3 regions of the Echinicola rosea genome follow, and region 2 is predicted to be linked to each of the others. Evidence: riboswitches for the same ligand, from Rfam matches in the RefSeq annotation. Region 2 holds a riboswitch; each other region holds the start of a gene.
The links. A riboswitch is a leader RNA that binds a small molecule or an ion and turns the genes downstream of it on or off. The one in region 2 is predicted to bind cobalamin.

Region 1 (10,816 bases), 520 kb from region 2:
AAATCACTTTCATTTTTGATGCATCCAGTTGACAAAAATATAAAGCTCAGAAGTAAGCTGAGGGGCAGTATGTTTTTGCAATTGTCCATTTTAATATCAACCATTCATGTTTCCTATGTGCTATTTCTTTGGTCTTTAGATTCAGTTTTAAAACCGAAGATGGTGACTTTAGCCTAACGAAAAGTCCACGCTTAAATGACGGGTAAGGTGGTAGGGGATTTTGGGCTAGGTCAAGGCACAAAAAACACCCCTGTCCGAAGCTAAGGAAGTCTCTTCGCATCGTAGAGATAGGTCAAAAGATGCACCTGATTACACGTAGGTTTAGGTTTGACTTGAGACTAGGGCCATGGAATATAGGAGTCATCTCCTTTAATCATCGGCCAGTCCTTACTTTTCCATTTTGCTTTGGCTGCTTCGATGGTGGCTTTGTCACTGGCTACATAATTCCATTCGATGAAGCGTTCTTCAGGAAATGCTGGCCCCCCAAACAGGATGATATGGCTATCCTTCTTGATGCGCAGGGCGCATTGGTCATCGATCTTGGAAACCAACAGGTTGTCTTTTCCTACTACATTGTCGCAGGCATTGACTTCTCCCGTGACGATACAAATTCCGATCTCTCCCTCCAAGTGTCCGACGATCTCCAGTTCATAGTCTTCGGAGGTCTTGATGTCGATCATAAAAAGATCAGAATGTACGGGGACTGGAGAAGATTTATCATAGCCTTTTCCGGCTACCAAGGTAAAGGAGGCTCCTTGGTCCTGCCAGTGCGGAAGGTCTTTGGCGTCAATATGGTGAAATTGGGGCTCCATGAATTCCTTATCCTTTGGCAGTGCTACCCAAATTTGGTAGCCGTGGATGGGGTAGGTGTTGCCATCACGCATTTCCGGAGGAGTCCTTTCGGTATGGGTCACACCGCGACCTGCTGTCATCCAGTTTACAGACCCTGGAGCGATCAGTTGTTTTGTACCCAAGCTGTCTTCATGGATCATTTCTCCCTCGAGCAAAAAAGTAAGCGTGGATAGTCCAATATGGGGATGCTGGCCGATATCCATATAATGCCCCGGCTTGATTTCCGATGGCCCCATATGGTCAATAAACACAAATGGTCCCACCATCCGTTTTTTTCTAAAGGGCAATAGACGCCCGACTAAAAAGTCGCCAATGTCACGGCTTCTTTCAGGTATTACTAGGTCTGTATTGGACATGCTACGTTATGTTGGAATTGGACTATAATTTAGCCATATTCCACTTAAGTACCAATGGTTGGGGGAAGAGAAAATTCCTTATGGCAGTAAAGAAAAAACGTTTGCCTTTTTGAGGGATCTCTTCTTTTTTTTGTTTTTCCTGACGGGCTTTGGATTTGGTAAGATTATTTAGGGAATATAGTTTCAAGGTGAAGGTACCTTGGAATATCTCGATTTCTGTAATGTCCAATTCAGCGGTTCCAATTTCTTGATTCCCATAAATTACAGTAATCTCTATGTCTCCCATGTCTTCTACTTTCCCAACTGCCTCGGTCAAGTGACCCTGGATGTCGTCTGTATGAAGAGGAGGGTTCGAAGTCTCCTTTTCGGATTCGGACAGATATACTCGAATCGATTGATCTTTGATGAAATCAATTTTAGATATACCAAAGCCATCGTTGGTGAATAGCCCAGGAAGATATTCTACTTTGACGGGCATTTTGGGTGTCAGCTGAAGTAGTTGTATAAAATCTTTTGCCTGCATAGTTTTGTCGTTCTGTTACTTATAGGTTACGATAGTTTTAACCATGTGGACACAAAGATGACTAAAAAAATGTATGATATGAAATTTGAAAGTTAGAATAGTTATACGTTTTATGTTCAAAATTATAATTGATTTGTTTGCTTCGGGGTTTTGTTGCTGGTAAAATGTAATTCGAATCAAATAAACTGGTTTATATGTCTTTTTTTGGGGTTAATAAAAATTAACATAAAAATCTTAATTGTTTCAAAATTAGTGGGTTAGTGTGCTTTTTAAATTAGGTAGCTTAAGTATTTTTTTTATTGGTTAATGAGATCTGTGTGGGGTAATATGGGGGGCTAAAATGGTCGATAATTACTCATTTTAGGGTGTGTTTTTAGTCATTCTATGATTATTTCAATAGCAAAATACTTATTAAACACGGTCTAAAATGACACCTCTTGTAGTAGATTTTCGTAAAACATAATATGTTTGTTAATTAATTGTTAATCAGGAAAAAATGTTTAAATTAAGATGGAGCAAAAAGTCTTGGATGAACGTTGTATCCTTAAGATAGCGCATGAGTTATGAAATGGATTTATAGTATAAAAAGCAGAATGACTATTGCCGTATTATTAATGGTATTGTTCGTTTCGGTTTTCATTAAGAATATGCTTGATGAAGAAAATGTATCTGAGCTCACCACTTCCTGTTCGACTATCTATCAGGACAGGTTGTTACCTGAGAGTTATATTTATCATTTATCGGATTTTCTCAACAAGAAACAACGACTCATCGATAAATGTAATGACCAGTCGGATTTCGAGCGTTTAGAGGTGGTAAATGATGGATTCAATGCAGAAATAGATGATATCATGGTAGCTTTTGAGGCTACTTACCTTACTCCGGAAGAAGCCACAGCACTATCTGCACTCGGGAACAACATTGATGCTTTATACACTGTAGAAAATGCTATCCAGAAAGGGGATAAAGAGACCATTGATTTTCAACTGGCCAAGGGAAGGTTCAGTGAATTGATAAGTAAGGCATCAACGGATCTGAAGACCCTTTCGGATATTCAGTTGACAGTGGGGAAGCAGGTAAATGACGATTCCAAACGGATCATGGCTGGCAGCTCCATTCTCACACGCTTTGAAACGGCCATTTTAGTGGTACTTGGATTGGTGATCAATGCCTTGGTTTTTGGATTGATATCAAGCAAGAGTAAGATAAGACAACGTCCAAACTGGAATTAAATAGCATTAGAAAGAACTTTAAAGGGGCAATTTTCGTTGGGAATTGCCCTATTTTTATGAGTTATTATGTCAACGGAAAAGAAAGAAAGAAAAGTTACGATAGGCCACGTCTTCAAAACCATTATTTGGCCAAGGCGAAAACAATTGTTTATAGGCTTGTTTTTGATCATCATCAGTCGTCTTGCGGGGTTGGTTTTGCCAGGCGCCAGCAAGTACCTGATGGATGAGGTGATTCCAAACAATAACATGCAGTTATTGAAGTGGTTGGTCATTGCAGTAGGAGCCGCGGTGGCGATTCAAGCGGTTACGAGCTTTGCGCTCACACAGATTCTCAGTGTGGAAGCCCAGCACCTCATTGCCAAGTTAAGGTCAAAGGTTCAACGCCACATAATCCGTCTTCCCCTGCGGTTCTTTGACAACGCCAAAACAGGGGAGTTGGTTTCCAGGATCATGACAGATGTTGAAGGTGTTCGTAACCTAGTGGGTACGGGGTTGGCACAGATGATTGGAGGGGTGTTGACTTCTGTGATCTGCCTAGGGCTGTTGATTTATATCAGTCCGATGATGACCCTTTACGTGTTGGTACCGGTAATTATTTTCGGATTGATTTCCTTGAAGGCTTTTGGCAAAATTAGGCCTATTTTTAGAGAAAGGGGAAAAATCAATGCTGATGTGACGGGAAGACTTACCGAAACGTTGGGAGGTATCCGTGTCATCAAAGGTTTTAATGCAGAAGCCCAAGAAGTAAAGACGTTTGAAGATGGGGTATTACGATTATACCTCAACATCAAATCCAGCTTGACTACCACCAGTATGGTGACCAGTGCCGCTACTTTGTTATTGGGATTGGCATCAGCTGGAATTATGGGAATCGGTGGCTATATGATCATGAACGGTGAGCTTACCTTTGGGGATTTTTTGGCCTTTACACTCTATCTAGGGTTTATGATCGCCCCGATCGTACAGATGAGTAATATCGGCAGTCAGCTCACCGAGGCTTTTGCTGGTCTGGATCGTACGGAAGAAATCATGAACATCCCATTGGAAGAGGATGAAAGGAAAAGGAACATCCAGCTTCCTGCAATCAAGGGAAACGTGGAATTTACAGCCGTTCGTTTTGCTTACGAACCTGGTAAAGATGTGGTCAAGGGAGTGAGTTTCCAAGCACCGGCCGGTACCATGACGGCGTTGGTGGGGACTTCAGGATCTGGTAAGACGACCGTGGCAGGCTTGGTGGCGTCATTTCTTTCCCCTAACAGCGGTTTGGTAACCGTAGATGGACAAGATCTTCAGCAAGTCAGTTTGTCAAGTTATAGAAGCCAGTTAGGGGTGGTGCTGCAGGATGATTTCCTGTTTGAAGGAACTATTCGGGAAAATATCCGTTTCCCCCGTCCTGATGCGACTACGGAACAACTCATGCAGGCGGTCTTTGCAGCACATGTCCATGAATTTACTGATCGGTTTGAGGACGGCTTGGATACGATGATTGGTGAACGCGGTGTAAAACTGTCCGGTGGACAAAAACAACGGATCGCGATTGCCAGGGCTATTTTGGCAGATCCGCGCATATTGATCTTGGATGAAGCCACTTCAAACCTTGATACAGAAAGTGAGACTTTGATCCAAGAAAGCCTCAAGAAGCTAATGAGGGGAAGGACTTCTTTTGTGATCGCCCACCGTCTGAGTACGATTCGCCAGGCAGACCAGATTTTAGTGGTAGAAAAAGGTGAGATCGTCGAGCGTGGTCAGCATGAGGCCTTGATGGAGAAGAAAGGCAGGTACTATGAGCTTTACACCTATCAGGCTAGAATTTAAGAGGGCAGAGAACGAAAAGTTACGCGTCCTGTATGGGTGCCCCATTCTTATTTTCTGAACAGCAAACTTTTCATAAACCTTTTTTATCCTAAAAAAGCGATTTATCTTCGCAGCATTATTGGTTTTCCATTGGGCGTGCCCTTTGGAAATTAAACTGGAATCCGGTGTAAGTCCGGAACTGTCCCGCAGCTGTAAGCTCAACAAGCTAGCTCCAAATTTTAAGGGTCACTTTCTGTCTCGTCAGAAGGGAAGGCCGGAGCATAGCGAGTAAGTCAGAATACTTGCCAATATCCTAAATAATTCAACGCTTTCGGGGATTAAAGCTTGAAAACAAATGAGTGGTCTATTCATCGCTAAAACTGGTTATTGCCCTTCTCAATTTCAGAGAATGGTACTTTCACTGTGTTTTACCACATATAAGTGAAGATGGTATTGTGATGTTGCTGTCCCATAGAAAAGATAGCTTGTCATTTAAGGGCCTTGATCAATTTGAATTCAGTTTATTTCGTTGGAAGCTATTTGATTTGAACAAATAGTGGTATGAAGGTTGGCCCTATTCCGGAAAGGAATTGGTATTGGATGATCAGTTTTCTGTCTTTAATCATTTCTCTCAAGGGAAATGCCCAGGATAATAGTGTCCGGCAGAAGCTTATTCCCCTGGACACGGCCCGGGTTTATGATATTGATGAAGTGACGGTATGGACAAGCCGCACTAAATTTGACCTGACATCCCCCATGCCCGCTCAAATCCTCCGCGGAAAAGATCTGGAGCAGCTTAACAGTTTTTCTGTGGCTGATGCAGTTCGTTACTTTTCAGGTGTTCAGTTAAAGGACTATGGAGGGATCGGAGGACTAAAAACTGTCAATGTACGAAGTCTGGGCAGCGCGCATACCAGTGTGTTTTATGATGGCGTGATTATAGCCAACGCCCAAAATGGCCAAGTGGATTTGGGAAAATTCTCCTTGGACAATATCGAGGCCATCGAACTTTATAATGGCCAGAAATCATCTATTTTCCAGCCCGCCAAAGGTTTTTTCACATCCAATGCTCTATATATGCAAAGCAAAAGCCCTAAGCTATCCGAAGAAGATAAATCCCGTGTCAAGGGTTCTTTTGAGACAGGTTCATTTGGACTGGTCAATCCATCTGTCCTTTTTGAAAGGCATTTGGGAAAAGAGTTTTCCTTGGCAGCAAATGTGGAGCTTGTCAGGGCCAATGGAAAGTACAACTACCGATACCAAAAGGAAGGAGGCTATGATACCACTGCAGTTCGGCAAAATGGTGATATCACTTCGATACGAAGCGAAGTGACCCTTTATCAGGAGTTTAAGTCAGGGGGGAAGGCCACATACAAGGCCTACTACTATGATTCCGAAAGGGGGCTTCCTGGTGCCATTGTGGCCAATATATTCAGTCATTATCAGCGACTTTGGGACAGAAATTTCTTTATACAGGCACAATTGCAAAAGTCGCTCTTTGACAAGCATGATATGCTTTTTAATGTGAAATACAGTAGGGATTACAGTCGGTATGTGGATCCTGATTATCAGACCATTGAAGGAGCGCTTGACAACCGGTATTACCAAAACGGGCTGTATGCCTCTCTGGTAAATCAATACAGGGTCAATTCTTGGTGGAATGTTTCCCTTGCCGGTGACTTAATATACAATGCGTTGGATGCGAACCTCTACCGATTTGCGTACCCGACACGCTATTCCTATTATTTGGCCCTTTCCAGTGCGATGGAGTGGGACAGGCTAGAAATCCAGACTAATCTGCTGGGAGCCTATGTGGATGAACAGGTCGAATATTACCAGCAGGGTGACGATCAAAAGGTATTTTGTCCCGTGATCTCTGTTTCCTATCAGCCCTTTGGCGGATATGAAGCATTACGGCTCAGGGCCTTTTATAAGGAATCCTTCCGGATGCCCACTTTTAATGACCTGTACTACACTTTTGTAGGCAATACTTACCTGAGGCCGGAGTTTACCGAACAGTATAATTTGGGCGCTACCTGGTACCATGAACCCGCGGAAGGGTTCTGGAAGGCCTTTAATGTCCAAGTGGATGCCTATTATAACCAGGTGACCGATAAGATTGTGGCTATGCCATCGGCCAATCTGTTCAGGTGGACCATGATGAACTTGGGAAAGGTAGAAATCAAAGGTTTGGAGACCAATGCAAACGTGACAATGGGGTTTACGAAAGGAGTTTTGCTCGATTTTGGGCTGAGTTATACTTTTCAGCATGCCATTGACATCACTGAAGGAAGTACGGTCTATGGTGACCAGATTCCTTACACCCCTGTCCACAGTGGCTCGTTTACTGCCTCTGCCACCTATCATAATTGGCAACTCAATTACAGCTATATCTATACCGGTGAACGTTACAGCCAAAAAGCAAATATCCCGGTAAATCATGTACAGCCTTGGTACACCAGTGATTTAGGATTGAGCTGGAACAAGGCAATTGGGAAGACCAAATGCAATCTGGGGTTGGAAGTGAATAACATTTTCAACCAATATTATGACGTGGTACTGAATTTTCCCATGCCGGGAAGGAATTACCGCTTAAAGCTGTCCGTAAATGTTTGATATGAAAAAATACAAGTGGCTTTATTTGGCCTTGGTAATTGGATTGATCCTTTCCTCATGTAGGGAAGAGGAGTCCATTGCCCCACCAGAAAAAGAAGAATTGCCCCAACAGGAAGTTTCCTACATTGAAGGGTTTTACCTGCTCAATGAAGGCAATATGAATATGAACAAGGCCTCTTTGGACTATTATGATTATGCTTCTGGTGTCTATAGTAGGAATGTGTACGGTGCTGCTAATCCCTTTGCAACGCTTGGACTGGGAGATGTGGGCAATGATATTGGTGTCTATGGTGATAAGTTATATGCCGTGATCAATTGCTCCAATAAGGTGGAAGTAATGGACGTGGCCACTACCGAACGAATACAGGTGTTGGATTCCAAAAACTGCCGTTATGTGGCCTTTGCTAATGGCTATGCTTATATAAGTGCCTATGATGGTGAGGTTTCCCTTGGTCCTGATAAGCCCAATGGTTTTATCGCCAAATATGACACGACCCATCTGGAGCTGGTGGACCAAATTGAAGTGGGTAGGCAACCTGAGGAAATGGCTATTTCGAATGGTAAGTTGTATATCGCCAATTCGGGTGGATATAGTCCTCCACATTATGAAAATACCATTTCGGTAATCGACCTTGACAGTTTCCAAAAGATCAGGGATATCCATGTGGCCATCAATCTCCATCGGGTAAGGGCTGATGGTCACGGGAATATCTATGTCAGTTCCAGAGGGGACTATTATGACATTCCTTCAGACCTGTACATCATCGATGCCGAAACCGATGCGGTAACCCATGAGTTTGATCTTTCCTGTGCCAATTTGGACATACAAGGAGATACGGCCTATGTGATTGGATCTGAGTTCAGCTATTATACTGGACAATGGACTACCCACTATTCCATGATCAATACCCAGACCAAGGAGGTTTTGGCTGAGCCCTTTATCCCCCATGAATTGATCGAAAAGATCAAGACGCCTTATGGGGTTGCTGTGGATCCTGTTTCCAAAAACATCTATATCACAGATGCAGGTGATTATGTGTCACCAGGCAGACTCTACGCATATAACCCTACATCAGACAGTTTGTTGTTTGAGCAGGTGACTGGGGATATTCCGGCCCATTTTGCATTTGTATCCAAGAAAAACACCAAGTTTTAATATAATCAAACCAATAAAATGAAAAAGACGATACTGTCGTTTGCGCTGCTGGGATTGCTGGCATCATGTATGGATGATAATGAAGCCAACGGGCCCAAAGCACCTGAGTTCACTATCGAAGAACCGGAAAATGGATTTAGCTACAATAAAATGTCTTGGGCCAGGATTCAGCCAGACATGGATAATGAGGTAGATGTGACCTATGAGTGGATCTTGGAAGGCAGCTTGATTTCCCAATCCAAAGACCTGATGTACACTTTCGCCGAACCAGGAGAGTACCATCTGAAGTTTACGGCCACCAATACCATAGGATCTATCTCTTCGGATATGGTGTTGACGATCAAGGATACCACCTATACCAATAACCTCACAAGGCTATACGAATTTTTACCGGCACCCGGCCAGTTTGTCAATAAACTTCCTGCTTGGGAAGAAGGGATTTCTGCGGATAGCGTTTTGAAAAAGGCTGAAGCAACACTCAAAAACGGGTCGCTGATCAGTCTGGGAAGTTTTGGTGGGTTCGCCACCATGGGCTTTGACTATACAGTGATCAATCGCGAGGGCAATGATTTCATCGTGCTGGGAAACGCTTTTAACAATTGGTCGGAGCCGGCCATTGTTATGGTGGCACAAGATACCAATGGGAACGGATTGCCGGATGATGAATGGTTTGAGCTATACGGTTCTGCCCATGGCCATGAAGGCGTGATCAAGGACTATGAAGTCACTTATTCCCGTCCTTCTTCCGAACCTGAAGATCCCAATGAGCAGGATTATATCGCTTGGGAGGATAACCAGGGGCAAACTGGGTTTGTGCCTAAAAACAGCTTTCACCGCCAGAGTTATTTTCCAGGCTGGACGGGAGATGAAATCACCTTTAGGGGAACTTATATCCCGTCCAATATTTTTGACCAATCCGGGAATGGATCCTATTGGGTAAACCCGGCCTATGAGTGGGGTTATGTGGACAATTGGCCTAACAATTCGGAAGCAGGCCAAATGGACATCAGTTGGGCCCGTGACCAGGATGGCAACGCTGTAGAACTTCAGGGAATCGATTTTGTGAAAGTTTATAACTGCAACCTTGCCGCCGGAGGCTGGTTAGGAGAGGTTTCCACTGAAATCGCCGGATTTACAGATCTCAACCTGGAAGGGAATTAAGACCCTATTTAAAAGAAGTACAAATATCAACTATTCATCTATTAAAAAATCAAAATGAAAAATGTAGACCAATTTAGATTGTTATGGGCAGTGGTTCTAGGAACATTTGCCATGTATTCATGTGCAGACGATGAGGAATATTTGCCATCCCTTCCAGAGGCGGCGATCATCGCAGAATCCGATGAGAGTGCCATAGCACAAGGAGATACACTAGTGTTTAATGCAGATGTCGAGAGCGACTTGGAAAGTTCCTTTTACTGGTCAGTCGATGGAGTAAAGGTTTCTGAAGAGGAAACATTTAAGTTTTTTACGGAAGAAATGGGCGCCCATGTGATCATGCTCACCATAGAAAATCCAGATGGTGAGGCGAGCGATTCTCGCGAAGTGGAAGTATATGGGAAATACAGGTTTGGTACCTTTATCCTTAACGAAGGAAACATGACAACTGAAAATGGTACCCTTGTCTTTGTTTCTCCAAAGGGCTATATAACAGACAGTGTTTATATAAAGGCTAATGGAACAGCGCTGGGCAATGTGGCCCAAGACTTGTTTATTGCTGATGAATCCATGTATATCATTTCCCAAAATGGGAATTCCAACGGTGGCGATGGTATTCTGGTGGTTGCTGATGCGGAGACCCTGCATAAGCAGACGGCCTATCAGGAAGAGCTTTCGAGCCTTTCATGGCCTAGTCATGTAGCCACGCTAGGAGCAGATGATATATTCATCAGAGACAATAATGGGATCCATTTATTCAAGCCTTCCACGGGAGCTTTGGCCTTAGTTGAAGGTTCTAAAGGTGCCATAAAAAATAGAATGGCAGTAGTGGGGGAAAAGCTTTTTGTGCCGGGGGGAAAATCGGTAATGGTGATCGAAAAGGGAGTAAGCCAAGTGAGCTATACCATTACTTTTGAGGCAACAGTCACTGGCGTGCTCAAATCTTCGGATGACCACATTTGGGTGTCCACTTCAGGCTCTCCTTCCAAAATCCATAAGATCAATGCTTCTGATTATTCGGTAGTTAAGACCAATGAAATATCAGAAATCAACCTTGGGGCGGGTTGGGGAGCCACTCCGGCCATCAGTGCAAAAGGTGATACCTTGTATTTCAGCAATGCATCTACCA
Region 2 (10,816 bases):
ATTTGATTGAAAGCTTAATAAACTTTAAAATTATAATAATTTAGTAAGGATACCGTGTATTTCCATAGTTTAAACACACCAATTCTGTCTATCCAATTGACAGACAGTCATTTTTCTTCTGCCGCTGATCACTCCAAAATGCGCTTTGCCTGCTTTAAATGTCTTCTCTCATGGGTAGTGATGATGTCCAAAGCCATATCCAACGGATAGGCAATTAACCTATTTGCTGGCGAATGGATGACCTGTCCCTTTTCCAGTGCCGGTTTTAGTCGATCAATCCAATCCGTAAGCGTTTTCTGATGCTTCTCAAACACCTCCAACAATTCCTCTTGTCTGTGCTCCTCATATTTTTCAGGCTTCCAAACCGGGATGGTCTTGATCTTTTTAGCATTATCGGGTGCCACGGATTTTAAAATCATATTCCCAAGCGCCCGGTTCAAGAAACCAATATTGCCTATAAATGGCTTTTGGTAGCTTCCCTCCACGATCTGTTCGAAAATCGGAAAATAACTTTTATTGATCACAATAAGGTGCTGGATGTTCTCAGCAATGCTCCACGTATCGGGATTGGGTTTTCGATACAGTTCATCCTTATTTAGGCGCTGAAATGCATCCTTGAAATCCTGCGTGGTAGTCGCCAGACTACCTTTCCATTGATCTATTTTATTTGTCATCATGGTTAAAGGGTCAAAAAACCTTTTGGCTCCCGCCTTGTTAATATTTTGGGACAATTTCAGTCAAAATTCGTTATAATGATTGACAATTCATTAAAATTGAAACGTAAATTTAAGACTACAACAAATCACCATAAGCAAGTACATCTTGCCGCATTAAATGAGATGCCCCGGCACCTCAATCCCAAGGAATGAAATACGCCATTGTAGATATTGAAACAACAGGAGGTTACGGAAAAAGGCACCGTATCACAGAAGTGGCAGCAGTAGCCCACGATGGCCATCAGGTACTGGAAACTTTCCAAACCCTGATCAACCCTGATTGTGAAATCCCCGGCTACATCACTGGTTTGACAGGTATCGACCAGTCAATGGTGGAGGGAGCACCCTATTTTGAAGATATTGCCGAAGAGCTATATACTTTTCTGGAAGATAAAATTTTTGTGGCACACAATGTCAACTTCGACTACCAATTTATCCGATCCGAATTTGAACGAATTGGAAAAGCATTTGACCGGCCAAGACTGTGCACGGTAAGGTTGAGCAGGAAAATTTTTCCGGGGCTGAGATCCTATAGCCTTGGCAGCATATGTGAACACAAGAACATTGAAATCAAATCCCGCCACCGTGCCTTCGGCGATGCAGAGGCCACCGCTAAACTGTTCTCCAAACTGGTTCATCCAGACCAAGAAGGGATCATGGAACAACTGCTCAAGCGAAATTCGGGAGAAGCATTTTTACCGCCCAATATCTCCAAAGAGCAATTCCTCTCTTTACCGGAGCATATCGGAGTCTATTACTTCCACGACGCCAACGGAAAGGTGATTTACGTAGGCAAAGCGCTCAATATCCGTAACCGCTTCAAGGGACATTTTTCTGGAGCTGGGAAAGGCAAACAGGGCATGAAAACGGCAATCCACGATATCAGCTTCCAATTAACCGGCAGCGAATTCCTTGCCCTGTTGTTGGAAGCACTCGAAATTAAGCGCCATTGGCCAAAATATAACCGTGCCCAAAAAGCAAAAAGCTCCCCTTGGGGAATATATCGGTACCAAGATGGAGCCGGATTCGAACGCTTCCAAGTAGCTAAGATCAACCGTTTTGCCAAACCGCTGCTCGCCTTCCATTCCCATCATGATGCCTGGGCATACCTGCTGGAAAAAATAGAAAAACACCAGCTTTGTCCAAAACTGTGCAGCGTACAAAAATCACCTTCCGCCTGTTTTGACTATTCCATTGGATCTTGTCTTGGGGCTTGTTGTGGAAAAGAGACTCCTTCATCCTACAATTCCCGCGTCCAACAATGGCTGGAAGAAATCAACCAAGAAAAAAGCCGCCTCCTGATACGTGAAAAAGGACGCCACCCGCGTGAACAGGCAGCTATCTATTTTGAAGAAGGTGTGTTAAAAGCCTATGGCTTTATTGACAGCGATACCGAATTCGAAACGGATGAGGAAGTGATCGAACACCTGGAAATGGTAAAGCCTGTTGGCGACACATCATCAATTCTCAGCCAATACCTCACCAAAACCTTAACGAAAAAGGTCAAAATACTCTCTTAGCTCCCTTCCTTGCCCCTCCATATGACTTACCACATCATGCTTTTTAGGAAAGGTTTATTCTAAATAACGTAACAAAATCGAATAAATTTTGACAAATCAGAATATTCCCAACACCAAATACATTCTGATAAAATTTCATCATAAAAATATCAACAATTTTTCTCAAACACCAAATAAATGATTATATTAATAGTAAGAGATTAAAGAAATTATTTTGTGAACCCAAAATACCTACAATATGAAAAAGTTGTTTTATTTCGTTCTGGTTTTCGCTTTAATGTACCGCAGCGCTGTAGCGCAGGAAAGCTCACAGTACTTGGTGATAGAATTCATCAAGGTATCTTCAAGCCAAATGGTTGATTATTCCGAGAACAAGGATTTCCTGGAAAAAATCTACCAGCAAGCGGTAAAACAAGGAGATGTTCAAGGTTGGGATTTATGGTCATTACAGTCAGGGCCTGACCAAGGTGGCTTCCAATATGTCACTATTACCTATTACGATGATCCTGTCAAAATGATGAACGGCATGACCGATGACAATTTTATCAATTATGCCAAACGGGCCTATTCAAGTGACATGAGCGAAATCGAAATCGCTAAAGAAGTCGAGAAAATCAAGAACAACCGTGATCTGGCCATGCGCGCGTACATGACCGTGGTGGCCAAAACAAAAGATGACTTCGACATGAAACCGGGCGTACTTGCCTCCTTTGACCTCATGAAAGCCACAGAAGGTCAATTTAACGAGTATGAACACGTAGAAGAAGATTTGTACCAGCCCTTCCACCAAAAGAAAGTAGAGGCTAACATGATGGGGAGCTGGAAATTTCTTCGCACAGCTGTCCCCATGGGCAGTGAAGCCGAATACACCCATATGACGCTAAATTTCTACGACAATTACATGCAGTTCTTTAATTCAATGGAATACGAGGATATGGAAGCCTCTGAGGAACAACTGGTAGCCATGGAAGAAGGACTCAGTTCAAGGGACCAAAAGTGGGTTTATATGGCTACCCTGATCAAGGCCATTCGGTAGTTTAAGTCTTCACATAGAAGCGAACCTGACTTTCCAAAAGTCAGGTTTTTTTATAGCCCAAAATCCGCAGATGCAGTATTTAGTTTGATCCTTTGCAGCATTGCGAGGCATATCAAAAAAAGGTAACTATAAGACAATATCTCCTTAATCCCCTCATCGGAGGAAAGCTATAAATTGAAAGTTTAAAACAAGTATATGAGACAATTATCAAAAACATCACGAAGGAGTTTTTTAAAAAAATCCGGCATTGCCACTGTTGGCTTTATGGGACTTTACCAGTTTGTCCAGCCCAATGCCCTTGCCAATACCATGAACGCTAATGCCGGGTATGGCGCACTTCTTCCCGACCCAGAAGGCATCCTTAACCTACCCAAGGGATTTTCTTATAAGGTCATTTCCAAAATAGGACAAGAAATGAGCGACGGCCTACTCACCCCGGGCAACCCAGATGGTATGGGTACATTTAAGGGTGAAAACGGCAAAGTGCTCATCGTCAGAAACCATGAAATCAGCCCTGACGATTTTGAAAAAGGAGCTTTTGGTAAAGAAAATGAGCGATTTACAAATGTTCCGGCTGACCTGTTTTATGAAACGGGTAAAGGGAAGCTGCCAGGACTGGGAGGCACCACCACCTTGGTTTACAATCCCAAAACAGGAGAAGTAGAGGATGAATTCCTGAGCTTGGCGGGCACCGTCAGAAACTGCGCCGGAGGCATTACCCCTTGGAACAGCTGGTTGACCTGCGAAGAATCCACCGTCAAGACGGGCGCATATGATGGAAGACTAGACCTTAACCATGGCTATGTATTCGAAGTCAATGCCTCTGCCGACAAGAAACTAAACAAGGCCATTCCTATCAAAGAGATGGGGAGGTTTAACCATGAAGCTGTTGCTGTCGATCCCAAAACCAGCATCGTTTACCTTACCGAAGATCGGGGTGATGGATTATTTTACCGGTTTATTCCAAACGAACCCGGCAAACTGTACAATGGAGGAAGATTGCAAGCCTTGGCCATCTTGGAAGAAAAAAGCCGTGATACCAGAAACTGGAGTGACTTGGACACACCGAAGTTTCAAAAAAACCATCCTTACAAAGTCTCTTGGATTGACCTAGAGGACATTGATGCCCCTGAAGATGATTTGAGGCATCGGGGATTTGAGCAGGGCGCAGCTTGTTTTGCGAGAGGCGAAGGCATTTGGTTTGGTGATGGTGAGCTCTATTTTGCCTGCACCAATGGCGGGGAAATTGCCGCTGGCCAAGTATTCCGCTACACCCCAGGAGCCAATGAAGGCAAACCTAATGACCATACCACCCCAGGCACTTTGGAGCTATTTGCGGAGCCTAATGACAAAGAAATCCTAAAAAGCTGCGACAATGTCGCCATCGCTCCGTGGGGAGACCTCTTGCTCTGTGAGGATGATAAGCATCCATTTGTCGTGGGCATCACCCCAAAAGGCGAATACTATAAACTGGCCGAAAACATAGGCTTCAGGACAGAATTTGCCGGAGGAGTATTTTCCCCTGATGGATCCACCTACTTCGTCAATATCCAAGGAGCGGGACTTACCCTCGCCATTACAGGTCCTTGGGGACAGAGGGCTTAAACCCACATTCAATGTCGTTTAGTTAAGGGGATTTCCTTCTTTTCATATACCTAAAAGTCCTTTTTTTGATTGACTTTGGCTGGGGAAACCTGATCATCCTGGTGGATTTTATCCTTTTCCTTTTTTCCCCCGAAAGCCTTCGGGGCAGGCTATTGATGAAAAAAGAAAGAAAAAAATCCAGGCCGGTGGTATGCCCTTTAAAATGGGACATGGATTTACCCTGCGACGTGGATCCCTCACCCATTTTAATTTCCACCCGATGGCTACGGCCTAAAAGTGAGTGGGCCTCGCTGTTCCACGACGCGAGCCAACTCACTTTCTTAACGGCCTCCACCATCGGCTGGAAAACAGGCATACCAAGGGCCGGAATAAGGAAGCGATACCTTTTTGGGACTTATTAACTGAATTCGCCTTGCAGGTATTGGGCGTTAAGAAATTAAATAGCGGGTGGGCAAGAAGGCAGGCTTGTTTGACGAAATACTAGCCAAAAAGAATATTGGCAGCTAGAAAAGGAGGAGTTTGCCTGCATGAGGGGAGGTTTTAATTTTAGCCCAATAGCTGCACACCTGTGCGCCGTGGCGTAGCGGCGGGGTTTTTTGGTTACTTTTTTGACCTGAAGCAAAAAAGTAACAAAGGTAAAGAGATGAAAACCACCTAGGGATTTAGCTAGAAAAATTAAACCAATATTTCCAGACACATACTAACTAAACGACATTGATAAAACGGGTTAAACTTGATCAGCATTAACCCTTAGATATACTTTACCCCCGAGCCATTTCCTTTTTTGGAGATGGCTCTTTTATTACTTAAGAATTGTTGTGGGCTTCTTTTGATCGTCAATGGCCACTAGGGTGAATGTACCACTAATGGCTTTTTCCCTTCCCTCTTCATACATCTGCTCGATAAAAATATCCACTTGGACTTTAAGGCTGGTCTTGCCGAGATGTACAATATGTGCCACCAGTTCAATAATTGTTCCCGCAGGAATAGGAACTGTAAAATCAATCTTATCACTACTCACCGTCACCATCCGCTGGCGACTGAATCTCGTCGCTGCAATAAAGGCGACTTCATCCATCATATGCATGGCAGTGCCGCCAAAAAGCGTATCATAATGATTTACCGTATTGGGAAATACAGCCTTAAAAACCCTCGTTTCTGCTTTTTTGATTTTTTCTTCAAGTGTGTTCATTCTTCTTTTTCAAGTGCCAATAGATGTGTGGTATCTCCGCTTCTGTTTTGCAAAGGAAACACATGAATGGCACAAATATAGGTAGTCTGGTCTTTTTTGTAATTGAGCAGCCTGGCTTTAAAAGGCTTTTCTTCTTTTAGTTTTTCCCTGATACGCCTTTTGGCCAAAGGGGAGGTTAAAGGCCCTTGCAGAAAATCTGGTTTTTTGCCAATGGCGTAATGGGCAGTATAATGTGTCATCTTCCTAAAACCAGCGTTCACCCAGAGAATCTTCTTGCTGAGATCTGTCAATACGATCGATTCATAAGCGTGCACATTCAGGTCAGGAAATGACTTCCAGCCAAATTTCCTTTTGTAATATGCCAGTACCTTATGATCCTTAGCTTTTTGATCCGAGCGTACTTCCAGCAAAAAACTACTGGCATAAATATCCCAGGATCGCAGTGGCGCACTATAATGTAAAGGTTGCTTTTTAGAATAACTCATATATCAAACAAATAAATCCGGACAATTCTAAAACTGCCCGGATCAATAAATTGTTTAAGATACTGCCACATCTGTGGCCATCTCCGCCCTGAGTTTTTTGGCAGCATCCACCATCCGTTTCAGCGCTTCCTCAGTTTCTTCCCAACCTCTGGTCTTAAGGCCGCAGTCTGGATTTACCCATAACTGTTGATACGGCACTACCGCTTTGGCTTTCTCTAACAAGGACACCATCTCTGCCGTAGAAGGCACCCTAGGGGAATGGATATCATAGACCCCAGGGCCAATGTCATTGGGATAGTTAAACGCCGCAAAGGCATCCAGCAATTCCATCTGAGAACGAGAACACTCGATGGTAATCACATCGGCATCCATCGCTGCAATATGTTCAATGATATCATTAAACTCAGAATAACACATATGAGTATGGATTTGCGTAATATCTTCTACCCCCGAAGCAGAAATCCTGAAGCATTCCACTGCCCAATGCAGGTAGTTGTCCCAATCCGCATGTCTGAGCGGTAGTCCTTCGCGCAAAGCAGGCTCATCAATCTGAATGACGTGAATCCCCGCATTTTCCAAATCTTTCACCTCTTCACGAATGGCCAATGCAATTTGCTGGCAAGTAGTTTTTCTCGGTTGGTCATTGCGGACAAAAGACCATTGTAATATCGTAACCGGTCCTGTCAGCATCCCCTTTACAGGCTTATCCGTCAGTGATTGGGCAAATTTCGTCCAAAATAAGGTCATTGGCTCAGCCCTTGAAACATCTCCATAGATGATGGGAGGTTTTACGCACCTGGAACCGTAACTCTGTACCCATCCGTTTTGGGTAAAAGCAAAACCTTCAAGTTTTTCTCCAAAATACTCCACCATATCATTACGCTCAAATTCTCCATGAACCAAAACATCCAAATCCATCTCTTCTTGCCATCGGATCGCTTTTTCAGTGGCGGCTTTGATGTTGTCGTCATATTGATTTTCAGTCAATATTCCTCTCTTCAGTTGAGAACGCCACTGACGTACCTCCTTGGTCTGGGGAAAAGAACCAATGGTAGTAGTGGCAAAGTATGGCAAATCAAGGTGTTTAGCCTGAAGTGCTTTGCGGCTTGAAAAAGAATTTTTCCGCTTGCCATGTATTGGACGAAGCCCAGCCACGGCTTCTTGTACAATTGGCTTATGAATCTGAATGCTGGTTGCTTTGCTGCGCAATGCCTCTTTGTTCCCTTCCAGCAATGCTTTGTGCTGCGCCGAGAAACTGTCCATTGCAATTGCCCTTAATTCAGCGATCTCATTTACCTTTTGGCGGGCAAAAGCCAGCCAGCTTTTAAGTGCTGCGCTTAACGATTCCTCATCAGACTCTTCCTCCAGGTCACAGGGACTGTGGAGCAATGAACAGCTGGAACCAATAAGCAGACGGTCGTCCTGCTTATTGTCACGAGCCTTACTGATCAGTTCCAAGGATGCTTGGTAATCATTTTTCCAGATATTTCTACCATCTACGACACCAAGGGATAAGCTCATATTAGGAGGTATTGCCTCCAGAACTGCATCTAGCTGCTCCGGTGCGCGAACCAAATCCACGTGAAGTCCACAAACGGGCAATCCCGCCACAAACCCTAGGTTATCACCCAGTGAGCCAAAATACGTGGTCAATAGTATTTTTAGTCCAGGAACTGCTTTTTTGATTTCTCCATAAGCCCACTGTACCGCTGACTTCTCGTCATCACCAAGATCCATTGCCAAAAATGGTTCGTCGATCTGCACCCAATCAGCATTTAGCGCTTCCAGCTTCTTCAGTACATCGATGTAAACAGGCAATAGCTGCTTCAACAGATCAAGACGGTGGAATCCATCCTCTTTTTCCTTCCCCAAAAGCAAAAATGAAACCGGCCCCAATAGGACGGGCTTGGTATGGACCCCCAATCGCTTGGCCTCTTTAAATTCATCAAGAACTTTTGTGGAAAAAAGTTTGAACTGTTGGCCTTTGGTAAACTCCGGAACGATATAATGATAATTGGTGTCAAACCATTTGGTCATTTCCATCGCAATAATGTCAAGCCCTTCCTTTTGATAGCCTCGAGCCATCGCAAAATACAGGTCAATTTCCGGTTTTTTCTGTTCGGTGAGAATTTCATGGTACCGCTCGGGAATGGCCCCTACTGTAAATGCCATGTCCAATACCTGATCATAAAAAGAGAAATCATTTGAAGGAATCAGGTCCAATCCCGCTTCCTGCTGCAACTTCCAGTTGGTCTCCCGAATTTCCTCAGCAGTTTTCTTAAGGTCATTTAGCGGGATTTTACCGGCCCAGTAAGCCTCACAGGCTTTTTTTAATTGTCTTTTGCTACCAATTCGCGGGTAGCCAAGATTGTGCGTTAGCATAGTTTTAAACTTTTAACGTGATAAATAATTCGTCAAAAGCCCTTCGCCACACTTTACAATGCTTTTGGAATGATATGAAGAGACTGAAAAATAGACATACTTTTCCCTTGGGCATATGACTCCCAGAGAAGAAAGGAAAAGCGTGTGTACCTGACAGTAGCTTCAAATCGCGAAAGCATTGTCACCCCTATCCACACGAGATGGATAAGTCAATACAGGCAGGTCTCCTGGCTCATGACATTCTTGCCGTCCTTCCCATTCTGAAAGAGATCAGAACAGTGGACAACCAAGGGCAAGAACTTTTTAGTCACTCACAGTTGCGCGACAGCCCGTGATTTTCACACGGTTCCCTATTATCCCCGACCGTAGTCGGCGACCTATATTGGTTATTGAGGTAAATATGAAAAGAACTTTGGCTGCAAATATAGGGATAAGAATTGGATTTAGCGTAGAAATAATTTTTACGGCCAGGGAAATAGCTTCTAAACTGCTAGTAGTGAGATGTCAACCTGAGCGGAGTCGAAGGCTAGGCGTTGGACCTCGACTCGGCTCGGTCTTAGGCTTTTTATAACTTCATAGTGTTAAAAGTAATTTTTCTGTTTTTACGGCCTGAAGAAACCTGGACGATCTGATCTGTCCAAATATTTTCGGCTTAGGTTTGACACATGTTTTTCGTAAATTAGGGACGTAACCACCGTCTAATTTCAAACGAATGACTACTACACAAATCGGACTAGGGATGGCGGCACTTGGCCGACCTGAATACATCAATATCAACCCATCAGACCAACGAGAAAAGTCTGAAGCTGCATTCTTTCGTCACACCCTCAACGTCTTGGATGAAGCCTATAAATCCGGCATAAGGTATTTTGATACGGCTGCATCCTATGGAAAGGGAGAGTCGTTCTTACTGAACTGGCACCAAACAAGAAAGCACCAAGATGTCATGTTCGGGTCCAAATGGGGCTACACCTATGCCGCTGATTGGAAGCTGGGCTATGAAGGCAAACATGAAATCAAAGAACACAGCTTGGAAAAACTGGAAGAACAGTGGAGCTATTCCCAGAAATTGTGTCCCGCACTTGGCATTTACCATATCCATTCGGCCACGATAGCATCTGGCGTGCTGGAGGACGAAGCCGTTTTGGAGAAATTGGCTGAGATCAAACGTTCCTCAGAGATCCTTATCGGACTGAGTTCGAGCGGTGCGGAGCAACAAGAGGTACTGGAACAAGCAATGGACATCGCTGTGGACGACACGCCTTTGTTTGAAACTTTTCAAGTGACATTTAATGTACTGGAACAATCCACCCTCCCCTTCCTCGAACATGCTCAAACAAACGGGGTAAAAATTATCGTCAAAGAAGCATTGGCAAATGGACGAATATTCCCTAATGACGCTTATCCTCATTACAAAAAAGCCTATACTTACCTCTCAGAACTAGCTGCCAAATACCAAGTGGGCATTGATGCCATTGCACTTCGATTCTGCATGGACAAGATCCATCCTGCCTATGTCCTGAGCGGGGCCAGCACAGTTTCTCAGTTGACAGCAAACCTAAAGGCCAATACTTTCCAGCTTTCCGAAGATGAATTGGACACCCTCTCTAGATTTGCCGTAATGCCTAAAGATTATTGGCAGGAGCGATCACAACTTGAATGGAGTTAGAAAAGCCTATGATATTTTTTGAAATAGTTGAAAATTCTGTTTTCTTTGCACCACTATAATTGCCAAATGGCATTAGACACCCCAGAATGTATTCCACTTGGGACTGGGAAGTGATATAGTGAAAGTTTGAGCTAGTATTCTAAACTATCCAAACGTGAATCGGAGTGTAGCGCAGCCCGGTAGCGTACTTGCATGGGGTGCAAGGGGTCGT
Region 3 (10,816 bases), 1.7 Mb from region 2:
TCATGTACCAAGCTGTCCGGTCGATAAAGGCAGACTCGGAATAAAACTTGGTAACTTCTGTTTTGAAGCCCGAAAAATTAAAATTGGAACTCCACCGGAAAGATGAGGCCCGGTTATCGATATTGACCGTATTGATTGTAAAGGCATAGCCCCTGTTTTCCAGAGCACCGATATTTACAGTGGGCGTACCGATACTGCCTTCCCCTTCGGTCCCCATGTACCAAGGCAATGGATTAGGGAGCAACAAATTATCTGTGGTCTTCATATAAAAATCACCTTCTACCTGCACCCTGTTACTGAACATGTTCAAATTAAAGCCCACATTATAGGTTTGTGTCTCCTCCCAGGCCAATTCAGGATTTCCATACCGAGTCACCAAAAAACCACCTCCCCATGGCGTGGGAACACTCGGTGAACTAAGCGGCGCATAGATCGCATTGGCACTGCCTTGGTTACCGGTAAGCCCTGTCTCCAAGCGAATTTTCAATTCGTCCACAGCCGCTACTCCAGCCATAAAATCTTCCTCGGATACCCGCCAAGCTGCCGAAACTGAAGGAAAGTATCCCCATCTGTTTTCCGGACCAAAGTTCGCTGATCCGTCTGCCCGAAGTGCCGCCAACACGATATAGCGGTCATCATAGGTATAATTGATCCTTCCGAGATAGGACTCCATGGCCCACTGGTTTTTATTACCGGCATTGGTGGCTCCCTGCGAAGATCCCAGTCCCAAGACCGGAAGATCATTGGAAGTGAAATTTTGCCTTGATCCTTCTATGGATTCCCAATTGGATTCTTGAGCTTCATGGGTAAACATCAACGTTAAATCATGCTTCTCGGCAAAAGTCCTGTTATAGGTCAAGGTCTGCGACCAGTTCCAGTAAAAGCTGTTTTCAGCTTTGTTGGTCAACTCATTCACGTCATTGGTCACAGAACCTAACGTATAAGTAGGTGTCCAAAAATGCCCATTGGCATAGTTGATATTACCGTTCAGCTGGGTCGTAAATCTCAGCCCTTCCATGATGTCAATGCCCACATTCAGTCCACCGAGTGCTTGTCTCCTCTTATAGGTCCTATCCAATAAATTGGCCAGTGCAATCGGGTTTGGCGGGGTGAATTGTAGGCTACTGCCATTCAGGTTATCCGCCCCTCCCCAGCTGCCGTCAGGATTCTGAACAGGGATATTGGGAGCCATCTGAATGGCGTAGTTGATGACATCACTACTACCAGTGGCGAGCTGCTCATCGGTTTCATTCAGGGCCAAATTGACCCCAATGCTCAACCAATCGCGGACTTCATTGTCCAAATTAAGCCGAATGGAATACCGCTCAAATCCGGAGCCAATGGCCACTCCGTCTTGGTTAAAATATTCCCCGGACAGGTAATATTTGGTACTTTCATTACCGCCACTCAGGCTAAGAGAATGCTTGTTCAGCGCAGCAGTCTTATAGAGGGCATCCTGCCAATCGGTACCTTCCCCCAGTAAAGACGGGTCCAAAAAAGCTGCGGGCGGGTCTCCGCCGGTAAGGTCCCGAATGGTATTGGTCATTTCGGCATACTGTTGGAGGTTCATGACAGCCAGATTATCCGGCTTGTCCTGTAAGCTGTAGAGATAGGAATAGTTGATATTAGTCTGTCCTTCCTTTCCTCTTTTGGTCGTGATCAGCACTACACCATTCGTACCACGAGAACCATAAATAGCAGTAGCTGAAGGTCCTTGAAGTATCTCCATTGATTCGATATCACTGGGATTTAGGCCTGCCAAGGGGTTGGTTCCGGAGGTAGGCCCATAGGCAACGGTATTGGGTTGGACCTGGACACCATCTATTACGTAAAGCGGTTCATTTGTCCCGCCTATGGAATTGACCCCCCTGATATTTACAGACAAGCCTCCACCGGGAGCGCCAGTATTTTTGGTCACATAGACCCCCGCTGCACGTCCCTGAATGGCTTGCTCTATGGTCGTGTTGACGGTCTTCTCGATATCATCAGAGGTCACGGTAACGTGCGCACTGGACATATCGGACTTTTTCATGGTGCCGTATCCGACCACCACAAATTCCTCTAGATTGGAAATATCCTCTTCCAGTTGAATATTGACGACACTCTGATTGCCGATGGACACTTCTTGCTGTTTATAGCCGATAAAGCTATACACCAATACATCGTCTGCGTCCGCGGTAATGTTATAGTTTCCCTCCAAGTCTGTGGTTACCCCCTTGGTGGTCCCTTTGATAATAATGCTGACCCCGGGAATGGCTTCTCCATCCGAGGCTGCACTTACCTTACCGGTCACTGTGACCTGGGCATAGGTGATTCCTGCAAACAACAGCAGAAACCCTAAGAGTAAGCATTTTTTCATAGTTATTGAGGTTTATTGTATAAGGTAAAAGCTGAAAAAAGGCAATCCCACCAGCCAAATAAACTCATGGGAAGCCTTTCCCAACAGGTTTAGGTGTAGGATAGCAGTAAGCGGTCGTTACGGTATAATTGCCTTGGCAAAAACTGCCAATTGTAAGCATGTGGCACCCAAGGTAGCTGATACACCGCTAATCCTAAAAGGTGTGAACAATTCTGAAGGAACCGAATGCGTTTCCTTTGCATCAAAATAATATATAGATCTGTCATTGTGGGTTTAGGTTAATTTCCTAATCTAATGTAGGCCTAATAAAAAAATAAGTGGGTGATGAAATGTTTATTTGAAGGGGCGCAAATGTTAACAAACGGTTTAATGGCCATATAAGCTGCCGCAAGCCTTATTTTATCGCTTCTGGGAGGTGAAAAATCAGCCGCTTCATGTTGGTTATGCGAACCGTCACACCCTTATTCCAACAGGGATAAATCCGAAATCAACTTATCCCAGGGCCAAGGGATATTGGAGAGGTCATAAAAAAATCATCCACCCCTGTGGGTTGCCTCTACTTTTTGCCGGGCATACACAGAGGGCAAAACATGATATTCCGCCTTAAAATGTTTGGTAAAGTACTTGGCATTGTTGTAACCCACCTGATAAGCTACTTCCGCTACGGTAAGCTGGCTTTCGCCCAGCAATTGGGTAGCCCTTTCCAAGCGGATCATCCTGATAAACTCCAAAGGTTTTTTACCCGTCAGGGAAGTGAGTTTTTTGTAGAGATGTACCCGGCTCATGGCCAGTTCACCGCTGAGCATTTCTACCGAAAGCTCCGGATTGTCCATATGGTCTTCCACTACTTTTACCGCCTTTTGGATCAGTCTATCATCGAGGGATTCGAGTTTTACCTCGCTGGTGATAACACCTATTCGCTTCTTGAAGCGCTCCTGTAACAAACTGCGCTCGTTCAGCAGATTCCTGATCCGAAGCAACAACAGCTCCACGTTAAAAGGCTTGGTGATGTAATGGTTCGCACCACTGTCCAATCCTTCCAGCTGCTTCTCTTCAGAGGATTTGGCGGTCAAAAGGATCACCGGAATATGCGAGGTACGAAGGTCCCTTTTCAGCAATTGGCAAAGCTCCACGCCGTTCATTTTTGGCATCATTACATCACTGATCACCATGTCGGGGATATGCTCAAAAGCCATTTTACTCCCCTCTTCACCATTTAGTGCAGTGATCACCTTGTATTCCTCTACCAAGCAGGATTTCAGATAATGCACAAAATCCTCATTATCCTCTACCAACAAGATGGTCTTTTTTTCCGATGTCTCAATCCCATCCATTTCCTCGTCACTTTCATCCAATCCGTTTCCAATATGCTCTATTTCCTCTACAGGCAAGGTCACCGTGAAAGTACTACCACGTCCCAATTCACTTTCCAATAGCACATCCCCATGATGCAGGCGGGCAAATTCCTGCACAATGGACAATCCGATACCACTTCCTTGGTTAAGGCTATCGCTGTTTTCTTCGCCGACATAGTAGCGTTCAAAAATCCGCTTTTGATCCTCTTCTCCTATACCTACACCATTGTCTTGTACGCTGATCGATAGGTTTCCTTTTCCACCTGCTGCATCAGGGTTCTCATAATTCACCATCACCTTGATCTCACCGCCCCTGAAGGTAAACTTAAATGCATTGGAAAGGAGGTTGAAAAGGATCTTCTCCAATTTATCTACATCAAAATACGTAAATAACTGATGCTTGTTGGTCCTAAAGTCCAAGGTGATATTCTTCTTTTCCGAAAGGTCCTCAAAGGACTGGGTGGTTTCACGCAAAAAACCAATCACATCACTTTCCACCGGAGAAAAATCCATGCCCTCCGTTTCGATTTTACGGATGTCCAGCAGTTGGTTGATCAGGTTCATCAGTCGCTTGGCATTTCGCTGAATCGTATGGTAATGGGTCCTAGTATGCGGCTCATGTGTAGATTTCAGTAATTTCTCCACAGGTGCCAAAATCAAGGTCAGCGGGGTCCTGAATTCATGGCTGACATTGGTAAAAAACTTGGTTTTCATTTTATCCAGTTCTTTCATGCGCTTGGCTTCTTCCCTGTCCTGGGCGATTTGGAGGCGGTCTTTTTCCCGGGCAATGATTTCGCGTTGAATCGCTATGATGATCAAGGATATAATGACAAAATACACCAAAAATGCCAATGGAGTTTTCCAAAATGGGGCCAGGACTTCTATATCCAGCATATGCGCATTTTCGCTCCACACACCATCATTATTAGCTGCTTTCACCTTGAACGTATAGTCTCCCGGATCCAAGTTGGTATAGGTAGCCTTGGTCACCCCATCTTCCACCTCCACCCAGTCACTATCAAAGCCTTCCAACATGTACCGGTATTGATTCTTGTCAGAATGGATAAAGTTCAGCGCAGCAAACTCAACAGCAAAAACGTTTTCATTATGCTTCAACACCATTTTTTTGGTTTGGTTGATGTTCTGTTCCAGCACCACTCTACCCGCTATTTTTTCACCTATTTTTACAGACTTGTTAAACAATTGGAAATCCGTCAAAACGATTTTGGGGCTTTCTTCATTCATCCGCATCTTGTCGGGGAAAAATATATTATAGCCATTCGGTCCACCAAAGACCAGTTCGCCCTTGGCCGTCTTCAGTGCAGAATTTTCATTGAACGAATTGCCTTGGAGCCCATCACCGACACTGAAGTTACGAAACGTCAATGCTAAGCTGTCCCCGGCCCTGTCCACCTTGACATGGCTCAGCCCATTGGTGGTGCTCAACCATAAATTGTGCTTGTTGTCTTCGAGGATTTTTACGACGTGGTCAGATGGAAGGCCATCTGAATGGTTAAAATTACGGAACACATCCTGCTCCTGATCAAAGTAGCTCAGCCCTTGGGTAGTAGCCACCCACATGTCACCCTTACTATCCCTAAAAATATCCATGATATTGTTTCCGGCCACCGTTGATGCATTACCGATCTCGTGTTTACGGTAGGCCGCAAATCCGCTTTTCAGGTTGATAATGTCAATACCATTGCCCCCACCAATCCAGAGATTTCCCGCAGCGTCCTCCTCCAAGGAAGAAATATAATCGCAGTGCATCGGAAAACGGCCCTCAGGGCCAATAAAGTGAACGAAGCCATCAATTTGGGGATCATAAAGGTCAAGGCCACTGCGCAAAGTACCCGCCCAGACATTCCCTTCGCTATCCTCGTAAAGCTCCCATACACTTTCACCTGATAGACTGTGGGGATCGTGGACATCAGGCTGGTAATTCCTGAACTGCTGACCGTCAAAGCGGCTGAGCCCCTTCAGATAGGTAGCAATCCACAGCTCACCGTTTTGATCCATCATCAAGTCCACAATGATGTCTCCGGGCAAACTGTTCCTTTTGCCTTCTTGATGCTTGAACTCCGTATATTGCTGGGTCTTCCGGTCATAATACAGTAGCCCGTTTCCGTTGGTTCCTATATAAAAATTACCTTTTTCATCCTCCACAAAACAGTTGATGTCATTGTAGGGAAGGGACTGATTGGACGTCAGCATGTGTTTGACATGTGGAAAACGAATCAATTTCTCATTGTACAAATTGATTCCATTTTTGAAAGTGCCAACCCAGATGATATCCGAACGGTCCTTCATAAGCGCATACACACTGTTGTGTGCCAGGCTGTGGGGGTTTTCGGGATCATGTTGGAGGTATTTCACGGTCATGTCTTCCTTATTCAGAACGTTGATGCCCCCGTGGTCGGTACCGATCCATATTTCGTTCTTTTTGTTTTCTACAATTCCCCTTACCTGATTATTGTTCAACTTTGCTTTTTCGGAATCGGTATGAAGGTGATGCAAGCGATCAGCATAACTGTCAAAATAAAACAGCCCTTTGCCATTTTCATACAGATAGATCCAGGCATCATCATCACTGTCGATAAAAATGTGAAAATCATCCGTAAAGTTGACGTTGGAATCGGCAAAAAGCTCTATCCGCCTCCTGACTTTTAACGAATCGGCCTCTAGGATATCCACTGCCCCATTGGAATAGACCAGCCAGTACTCACCTTTGGAGTTTTCTGCCACAGCAGAAACGTAATTATAACTGATAGAAGAAAGGTTTCCTTCTTCGTGCTTCAGGCTGCGCGTCTCTTTGGAGACTGGATCATAAATGCTGACCCCTTGATTGGGGTGGCAAAACCAATACCTTCCCTGCTTATCTTGATACACTAAATGAACCGCCAGGCTCCCAAAACCATACCGTTTGGAATACTGTGAAATGGAAGTGCTGAAGGTTTCGGTGGCAGCATCATAAACCTCAACAACATTGTTGCGGTTAAGCAGCCAAAGCTCGCCCTCAGGGCCGGGCATGATTTTGCGGATACTGTTTTCGGAAAGGGATGTGGTGTCGTTGGGGCGGTTTCTGAAAACTTTAAATTCTTCACCATCATAGCGGTTGAGGCCAGAATTGGTCGCCATCCAAATGTAACCAAGCTCATCTTGGTGGATATCAGTCACACTGTTATTGGACAGTCCGTCTTCCACGGTGATCGCCCCAAACAGGTAGTTGCCCTCCTGTGCATATACACTGGAACGCCCTATCAGCAATAAATAAACATACAGCAAGCTTGCAAAAAAACGAATCATCTGGCTATTGGGTCATTGGGTATTGCCAATATAGTGTAAACTTTACCTCAAATCAACTAAATTGTTTCCCTGCGAAATACTAAATGCGTTTATATCTGCCGTTCCTACGGAACTTACACTTTTGTGTGTAATCATTTTTGGTACAGGTTGTCACCTGCACCTTCTATATGACCCTCCGCCAAAGGCGGATTAGGCAGGATGCTCAGTTGCTAACGCATATTCAGGGTTTAACCTCAACCAAATCAACTCATCATTCTTTCAGCCCACCCCGCCATTCGGCAAGATAGACTACTGCGGTTTCCAATGTACAAATCGGGGCAAAGTGCCAGCGGCACGATAAATTTTGTAACCTGCGGATTCATCCGCAGGAACTTAAGCGCTCCTCAACCTCCCGAAGGAGTGCCAGCGGCACGGATGATAGCTAGGCCTACACGAAATTAGCATGAAATGGGATTGCCACACTTGAAAACCACCTTCCATTACCACTTCCCCACAAAAAACCTTATCTTTGCGCCAGTTTTTGGTACCTATCCCTCTTTTGGAGGAATAGGTTAATAGGGAATCCGGTGAAAATCCGGAACTGTACCCGCAGCTGTAAGCTCCCAAAAGCAACTGGTAACCAAGCCACTGTCCGACATATCGGATGGGAAGGCGCCAGGTGTGGAGCAAGTCAGAAGACCTGCCATCAACTGTTATAATTCAGAGCTTTCGGGTGAAAGGCTATGAAACTTCAACGGATCTTTTCGATGATGAGGTCTTCAGAAGTTCCATGTGGGCAATGTATTTCTTCATTGCATGCATGAAAATATCTTTAGCGCTGAGGATATTTTTACAGTTTTCCCAGAAAGTTCATAGTGTCCAATTAATAACGCATAAAACACGCTATGAACAAACACATTATTTCTTTTCCAAAAAAGAAAGGGCTTCTTCCCCTTCTTCTCACAGGCATTTCCCTTTTGAGTGCCCCTGCAAACGCACAAGATACCCAAGACCTGGATGAAGTCGTCGTGACGGGTACCAAATTTGAAATCCCGGTCGAAAAATCCGGAAAGACAATTTACAAACTCGACCAAAAGGACATTGAACGAAATGCAGGAAAAACCATCCCTGACTTGCTCAATGAGGTGCCCGGTATCCAAATAGACGGAAACTACAGCGCTCCGGGTACCAATATCAGTTATTTCGTCCGAGGTGCAAGTTCCAAAAACACCCTGATCCTCATCGACGGCCATCCCATCAACGACCCCTCATTGGCAGATGCGACCTATGACCTGAGGCTCCTCCCACTGGACCAAGTGGCCTCTATCGAAGTCTTGCGTGGTGGGCTGAGCACGCTGTACGGTACCGGAGCCTCTGCAGCTGTGATCAATATCAAATTAAAATCCGGCAGTAAGGCCAAAAAATTCGGGGGATCAGCAGACTTTAGCGGAGGTTCATTCAATACTTACCGCGGAAACCTCAGCCTTAATGGACAAACGGAAAAGTTCAACTACCTCATTTCGGGAAGCCTATACCATTCCCAAGGTTTCTCTGCGGCTGCAGATACCGTTCCTGATACCGAATTTGGAAAAGACGGTATAGATCGAAAGGATTTAATGGTAAAAATGGGCTATCAGTTCTCGGATCGATTTAGATTGGATTTTCTTTCGGGCTATGATGCGATAAAAGCAGATTATGATGATGGCCCTTTCTTAGATACCAATAACCTACAGACCAGCAATCAATTACGATTTGGCCTTACCCCTACCTATCGATATGCAAAAGGTAATATCAAGCTCAAAACAGTTTATAATGTCAATGAGCGTGAATTTATCAGTAGCTTCCCTTCAGAATATGAAGGGAGAAACCTCCAACTTGACCTTACCCAAGAACATCAGCTGTTGGAAGGTCTTAAGGGATTGTGGGGAGTCAATGTTCAGCAGCTGTCGTATGAACAACCCGGAGAATTGGCCTTTGAGGACAATCAGTTTACCTTGATCGACCCCTATGCTTCATTCTTCTATGACGCTCCTAGCGGTTTTAACATCCATGCAGGTGCCCGCGTAAATACCCATTCTAACTATGATCCCAAATTCATCTATAATGTCAATCCCAGTTACCTTTTTGACATTTCAGACAAGGTTTCAGCAAAAATCCTCGCCTCTGTAGCCACTTCCTATGTCACCCCGACCCTCTACCAGCTCAATTCCCCCGATTATGGAAACCGTGAGCTAAATCCTGAGGAATCCTTAAATTATGAACAAGGCATATCCTTTTATGTAGGTAATCAATTCACCTTTAACCTAGTTCATTTCACCAGGGATGAGTCCAGTCCAATCGAATTTGTCTCCTTATTTGATGAAAACGGCGGATACATCGGAGGGGAATATCAAAATACCACAGATAAGCGAAGAGTAGAAGGATTTGAGGCGGATTTCTCTTGGCTGGTGAATCAGTATTTTAGCATGACAGCAAATTTTGCGCACGTCAGCACGGACAAACCTGAAACCTTTTACCGGGTGCCCGGCAGCAAATGGGGCATGGCCTTTAATGCCAAGCCTGCTGAAAACACCCAGGTTTCCCTAAAATATAATTATACCAGTAAACGGACGGTTTATGATTATGGAGTAGGTGGAGCATTTGACCTGGACAGCTATGGACTGGTGGATTTATTTGTACAACAGGCCGTATTGGACAATAAACTGAATATTTACGGTGGAGTAAACAACCTGCTGGATGAAGACTTTACTGCCATCTATGGCTATACCACCCGGGGAAGAAACTTCAGCGTTGGTGCGCGGTACCAGTTTTGAGATGTGAGATTTGAGTCTTGAGACTAAATACAAAAAAGGCCTCGTCCCCCATTTAGGGGGTAATCCTGATCCCTGTACTGAACGTGCCGAAGGGTGAAATCAGGAAAGTATATATAAAGAAAACTAGATGGACGCCATATAGCTTCTAATGTAGTAAACTAATGGAAAGGCTGACACAATGATCAAAGAAAAGCGCTGCCCAAATTGCCAAAAAGCTTTTGCCTGCACGACGGAATGTTGGTGCAGTGCTTTTCCTCCTATTGTCCCGCTGGAAGAAAACAAAGGCTGCCTATGCCCTGACTGCCTTAAATCCGCCATACAGGATCGCATCAGTCACTGGACCACCAACCTCAACTCCAAAAAGATCAAAGCAATCCAAAAAATGGGAAAACCCACTTCCCTGATCGAAGGCATCGACTACACGATCAATAAACAGGGTTTTTATGTATTTTCGAGTTGGTATCTGCTCAGGCAGGGCAAATGCTGCGGTAACGGATGCCAAAATTGTCCATATGAGAAATTCAGGAAAACATGATTTACTATATTACAGGTGGCGAACGCTCAGGAAAGAGCCGATATGCACAGCAATTGGCCGAGAGGCTATCAGCATCCCCAGTTTACCTGGCCACTTCCAGAATATGGGATCAGGATTTTAAAAAACGGGTGGACAGGCACCAAGCAGACCGCGATGGACGATGGACCACCATCGAAGAGGAAAAATACATTGGCCAAGTGGATATGGCGGAAAAAGTCATTGTAATGGATTGCGTGACCCTATGGCTGACCAACTGGTTTGCTGATTCAAAAAGTGACATCGAAAGCTGTCTGGACAGTTGTAAATCGGAAGCTGACCAGTTGTTTTCGAATGCCCAAAAAGGCACCTTGATCATCATTTCCAATGAGATCGGCATGGGACTGCATGCCCAAACGGAAGTAGGCAGAAAGTTCACCGAACTGCAAGGCTGGATCAACCAGTACATCGCCAAAAGGGCTGACAAGGCCAT

Region 1: it holds a riboswitch for cobalamin, as region 2 does, so the genes downstream of both, FDP09_RS13800 (TonB-dependent receptor) here and metE (5-methyltetrahydropteroyltriglutamate--homocysteine S-methyltransferase) in region 2, are expected to answer to the same signal.
Region 3: it holds a riboswitch for cobalamin, as region 2 does, so the genes downstream of both, FDP09_RS18100 (TonB-dependent receptor plug domain-containing protein) here and metE (5-methyltetrahydropteroyltriglutamate--homocysteine S-methyltransferase) in region 2, are expected to answer to the same signal.

What each region holds. Positions count from the first base shown of each region.
Region 1 is NZ_CP040106.1:3,462,805-3,473,620, forward strand. Features, by position in the region: gene FDP09_RS13775 (hypothetical protein) at 1-104, opposite strand, end outside; gene FDP09_RS13780 (pirin family protein) at 339-1,208, opposite strand; gene FDP09_RS13785 (hypothetical protein) at 1,231-1,731, opposite strand; gene FDP09_RS13790 (MCP four helix bundle domain-containing protein) at 2,295-2,963, shown strand; gene FDP09_RS13795 (ABC transporter ATP-binding protein) at 3,030-4,778, shown strand; cobalamin riboswitch at 4,881-5,081, shown strand; gene FDP09_RS13800 (TonB-dependent receptor) at 5,319-7,373, shown strand; gene FDP09_RS13805 (DUF5074 domain-containing protein) at 7,375-8,529, shown strand; gene FDP09_RS13810 (PKD-like domain-containing protein) at 8,548-9,690, shown strand; gene FDP09_RS13815 (DUF5074 domain-containing protein) at 9,745-10,816, shown strand, end outside.
Region 2 is NZ_CP040106.1:2,942,321-2,953,136, reverse strand. Features, by position in the region: gene FDP09_RS11900 (DinB family protein) at 129-677, opposite strand; gene FDP09_RS11895 (exonuclease domain-containing protein) at 866-2,236, shown strand; gene FDP09_RS11890 (hypothetical protein) at 2,475-3,272, shown strand; gene FDP09_RS11885 (alkaline phosphatase PhoX) at 3,468-4,877, shown strand; gene FDP09_RS11880 (hypothetical protein) at 4,900-5,232, opposite strand; gene FDP09_RS11875 (acyl-CoA thioesterase) at 5,680-6,069, opposite strand; gene FDP09_RS11870 (PAS domain-containing protein) at 6,066-6,554, opposite strand; gene metE (5-methyltetrahydropteroyltriglutamate--homocysteine S-methyltransferase) at 6,609-8,936, opposite strand; cobalamin riboswitch at 9,137-9,332, opposite strand; gene FDP09_RS11860 (aldo/keto reductase) at 9,649-10,605, shown strand; tRNA gene FDP09_RS11855 (tRNA-Pro) at 10,766-10,816, shown strand, end outside.
Region 3 is NZ_CP040106.1:4,606,332-4,617,147, forward strand. Features, by position in the region: gene FDP09_RS18090 (SusC/RagA family TonB-linked outer membrane protein) at 1-2,359, opposite strand, end outside; gene FDP09_RS18095 (hybrid sensor histidine kinase/response regulator transcription factor) at 2,893-7,020, opposite strand; cobalamin riboswitch at 7,525-7,721, shown strand; gene FDP09_RS18100 (TonB-dependent receptor plug domain-containing protein) at 7,905-9,812, shown strand; gene FDP09_RS18105 (DUF5522 domain-containing protein) at 9,991-10,347, shown strand; gene FDP09_RS18110 (bifunctional adenosylcobinamide kinase/adenosylcobinamide-phosphate guanylyltransferase) at 10,344-10,816, shown strand, end outside.